Regions from separate parts of the Pectobacterium sp. HCp5_1 genome, predicted to be linked through region 1. Evidence: riboswitches for the same ligand, from Rfam matches in the RefSeq annotation. Region 1 holds a riboswitch; the other holds the start of a gene.
What was found. Region 1 has a riboswitch for thiamine pyrophosphate ahead of thiC (phosphomethylpyrimidine synthase ThiC). Riboswitches for the same ligand answer to the same signal wherever they lie in the genome.
Positions count from the first base shown of each region.

Region 2: another riboswitch for thiamine pyrophosphate. It lies ahead of thiM (hydroxyethylthiazole kinase); the one in region 1 lies ahead of thiC (phosphomethylpyrimidine synthase ThiC).

Region 1 is NZ_JAUMIO010000050.1:8,126-10,329, reverse strand. It holds gene Q3A88_RS20525 (Rsd/AlgQ family anti-sigma factor) at 94-555, shown strand; TPP riboswitch at 678-832, shown strand; gene thiC (phosphomethylpyrimidine synthase ThiC) at 947-2,204, shown strand, end outside.
Region 2 is NZ_JAUMIO010000002.1:290,996-293,199, forward strand. It holds gene thiD (bifunctional hydroxymethylpyrimidine kinase/phosphomethylpyrimidine kinase) at 1-360, opposite strand, end outside; gene thiM (hydroxyethylthiazole kinase) at 357-1,151, opposite strand; TPP riboswitch at 1,189-1,285, opposite strand; gene Q3A88_RS02860 (hypothetical protein) at 1,493-2,204, opposite strand, start outside.

The sequences.
Region 1 (2,204 bases):
CACTGCCACTTCACTGGCATTTTACATTCAGAGTGATTACATAAGTTTTATAACTGGGATTTCAGTTATTTCTTACCGTTCACGGAGTCAACAATGCTAAACCAGCTACAAAGTCTAACTGAATACGTTGGTGGCAATAATGCGTTAATCGACCAATGGCTACAAGCGCGTAAGCAGCTTCTGGTGGCTTACTATCATCTGGTTGGCATCAAGCCGAATAAGGAAACGCTTTCTCTTCTGGATGAAGAGGCATTGGATAATTTTTGCCAGAATCTGGTGGACTATCTTTCTACCGGCCACTTTCATTTATACGAAAAAATGCTGCATGAAGCAGCGACGCACAGCGAACAAGTATTAGCGCTTTCCACCCAGCTCGACCTCGCCCTGCAAAATAACACGCAGCAAATTATGACGTTTTACGATAGCCATCTGGCGGCAGCCATCGACCATGATAACTGCCTCGAATTCCAGCAGGCACTCTCCCACGTCGGCGAAGCGCTGGAAGAACGTTTTACGTTAGAAGACAGAATGATTCAGCAGGTTTACGACAAATAGCCGTCATTTGACGTTATTTCAGGACATCATCACACATTGTAAAAGCAAAAGCGGCACGCTTTGACATCCGCGTTTTGCCGACATACAGTGTAGGGGTTTTATTGGCCCGTTTAAGAGACGGGCATATCTTGTCGGAGTGCCTAGCGTGCTCGTGTTTTGTTTTACGAAATCAATCGTTATGACGAAACTTATGAGCGCACAGGCTGAGACCGTTAATTCGGGATCCGCGGAACCTGATCGGGTTAATACCTGCGAAGGGAACAAGAGTAATGCACCTCTATTGAGCCCAAGGCTGCGTATTTCCACATACCTGCTCTGACGCTCAATATCATTATTACTCCCTCCGGCTCCAGACAAGCAATCTTCCCTTTACGTCTTACAGGAACTTGCTATGTCTACAGAACCTTTGTCTATAAAAACAGTGTCGTCAAAATCGGGTCGCCGTGAACAGCGTGCCGCCGCCCAGCAGTTTATTGAAACCTTACAGGGAACCGCCTTTCCCAATTCCAAACGTATTTACCTTGCGGGCTCACGTGATGACATCCACGTGCCAATGCGAGAAATTCAGCTTAGCCCGACGTTACTCGGCGGCAGTAAAGACAACCCTCAATACGAACCCAATGAACCAATCCCGGTTTACGATACGTCAGGGCCTTATGGCGATCCCGCTGCGCAACCCGATGTCCGCGTTGGGCTAGCGAAGCTGCGCGCCAGCTGGATTGCAGAACGCCACGACACTGAAGCACTATCTGGCGTCAGCTCTGATTTCACCCAGCAGCGTCTGGCGGATGCCGGTCTGGATCATCTGCGCTTTGAACATTTGCCACGGCCGCTGCGTGCCAAAGCAGGCAAACGCGTTACCCAGCTCCACTATGCCCGACAGGGGATCATTACCCCCGAAATGGAATTTATCGCCATTCGCGAAAATATGGGACGCGAACGCATTCGCGGTGAGGTGCTGCGCCAGCAGCATCCGGGGCAAAGTTTCGGTGCCCTACTGCCGGAGAACATCACACCGGAATTTGTCCGTCAGGAAGTGGCCGCCGGTCGCGCCATTATCCCTTCCAACATCAACCATCCAGAATCAGAGCCGATGATCATCGGTCGCAATTTTCTGGTGAAGGTTAACGCCAATATCGGCAACTCCGCCGTGACCTCCTCCATCGAAGAAGAGGTGGAAAAGCTGGTCTGGTCTACCCGCTGGGGTGCGGATACGGTGATGGATCTCTCAACCGGTCGCTATATTCACGAAACACGCGAGTGGATTCTGCGTAACAGCCCCGTGCCAATCGGGACGGTACCGATTTATCAGGCGCTAGAGAAAGTGAACGGCGTGGCGGAAAACCTGAACTGGAAAATGTTCCGCGATACGCTGCTGGAGCAGGCCGAGCAAGGGGTGGACTATTTTACTATCCACGCGGGTGTGCTGCTGCGCTACGTGCCGATGACGGCCAAACGCCTGACCGGCATCGTCTCACGCGGCGGTTCCATCATGGCGAAGTGGTGCCTGTCGCATCACAAAGAAAGTTTCCTGTACGAACACTTCCGTGAAATCTGTGAAATCTGCGCCGCTTATGACGTCGCGCTGTCACTGGGTGACGGCTTACGCCCCGGTTCCATTCAGGATGCCAACGACGAAGCCCAGTTTG
Region 2 (2,204 bases), on a different contig from region 1:
CTCCGGCGCAAGTAACGGATCACCACTTTTCGCCAGCATCACGGTGTCCAGCACCACAAAAGGCACCGCGTAACGACGCAGGCGCTCGGCAACGGTTTCAACAATATCGGTCTGTGCCAGCATCCCAATCTTGGCGCTGTCGATACGCACATCGCTCAGCACGGAATCCAGCTGTGCTGCGACAAAATCCGGTTCAATCCGGTAGACGGACTGCACGCCGCGCGTATTTTGCGCCACCAGCGCGGTAATGACCGAGGTGCCGTAAGCGCCCAAGGCTGAAAACGCTTTTAAATCCGCCTGAATACCCGCACCGCCGCTCGGATCGGTGCCTGCAATCGTCAACGCATTGATACGCTTCATGCCAGATCCTCCGCGCGCAGGGTATAGAGTCTATCGAGGAAATGGGGGATAAAACTGCCCGTTCCTTGCGCTACCGAGGTCGCCTGCTGCCCTGCTAACGCCATGACATAGCACGCCGCCGCCACGTGGGATAATCGGTCCCCCTCCAGAGCACAGAAACCCGCCACGACCGCCGACAGCGCACAGCCCGTCCCGACCACGCGCGTCATCATGCTATCGCCGCCGGATACCGCGATGTCTTGTTCACCGTCCGTGACATAATCCACCACACCGGTCACCGCAACAATGGTCCCCACTTGCCGCGCCAGTTCGCGTGCAGCAGGGAGCGCCGCCAGAGAATCATCGGCGCTATCCACGCCCCGCCCCTGTGCGGATAACCCCGCCAACGCCATAATTTCAGACGCATTGCCGCGAATCGCCGCGGGTTTCCACGCCAGCAGTTCACGACAGAATTCAGTACGAAAGGTCAAACCACCGACGGCAACCGGGTCGAGCACCCACGGTGTATTCGCCTGATGCGCGCTGTTTACCGCCGCCCGCATCGCCTCAGCGCGCGTACGCTCCAGCGTCCCGACATTAATCAGCAGCGCATCGGCTACCGCGCTGAACTGCGCGGCTTCTTCGGGATCGACCACCATCGCAGGCGACGCATTCAGCGCCAGCAGCACATTAGCAGTGAAAGATTGCACCACATCGTTGGTCAGACAGTGCACCAGCGGCGAGGCAGAACGGAATTGAGTGAGTGATGTTGCTGCCTGAGCGGCAGAAAAGTCGGTGGGTTGCGTGTTCATAAGTCTCCCAACCGGCGTGGAAGAAGGCGGCAACCGGTGGGGCATACCGTGACTTCCCTACGCTGGCATTATCCAGATCAGGTGGTACGGGTATTTCTCAGCCTTCACAAAGAAGGGCACCCCGAGTCATTTAAATCGTTTATCTCTAATTTTTGCCAGATTAGGGGAAGTAGCTTGTTGATGCAAGTTCGCCCTTCCGGCTATCGCTTCTTCACGCTGTATGATCTCTTCCCTTTGTTCAGCTCCGTCATAAAGTTGACTTATCGGTCAGCTTCATGCATAAAAAACCTTTTTAAACAGGGTTAATAATTTTGTTCGATTTATTCACGAACAGCAGATAACTACTGCTCACCTTGATGCGATAGCATGTAATCTTTGATTAGAAATTCATCATATTTAGCAGGTAATAGGGCCACTTCCCCCCATCCTAGCTGAGGGGTCATATATCCCATCCCAACCTCATCGATCTGGCTGTAAAAAACAACTATCCGACCGAGGTTTTTTTCATTGAAAAATCCTCTCCCATCAGCAGTATCGTTAGTAATTCGTATTCTGAAATCTTTAAATGATGATCCTTGGGTGATCTTTAACCAGACATTGCTGTGACCTGAAAACCGTTCAATCTTCCAAAACTTACCAAAATAGAATGCTGGGTCAGAGCAACCCTCTGTTATATCATTGATTTCCTTAAGCGAGTCACACAACCTATAACGCTTAGCTCTACCATCCTCACCAATAAGGTAAATCTCTCGGTAATAATTGTGATCGAAATTGACGCATAGAGACTGAACACTTGTTACCTGACTGGGAACCTTGAAAGATTCACCATTATGGCGGGAAATGGGCAATGAAACCTCTTTGCCATTTTTTCTCTCAAAATGCGAATCGACAGGTATTTCATCACCTTCAGAATCCATTCTGGGGTTGTTGTCTGGACGAGACTCAAGAAAACCGCTTATGACGATAAGCTCTTCGTCTTCAACCGCTTTTTTTGCATCTTCCTGAGATGAATATTGTTTGTACTGAATAGGTCCACATCTCAAGCTACAGAAA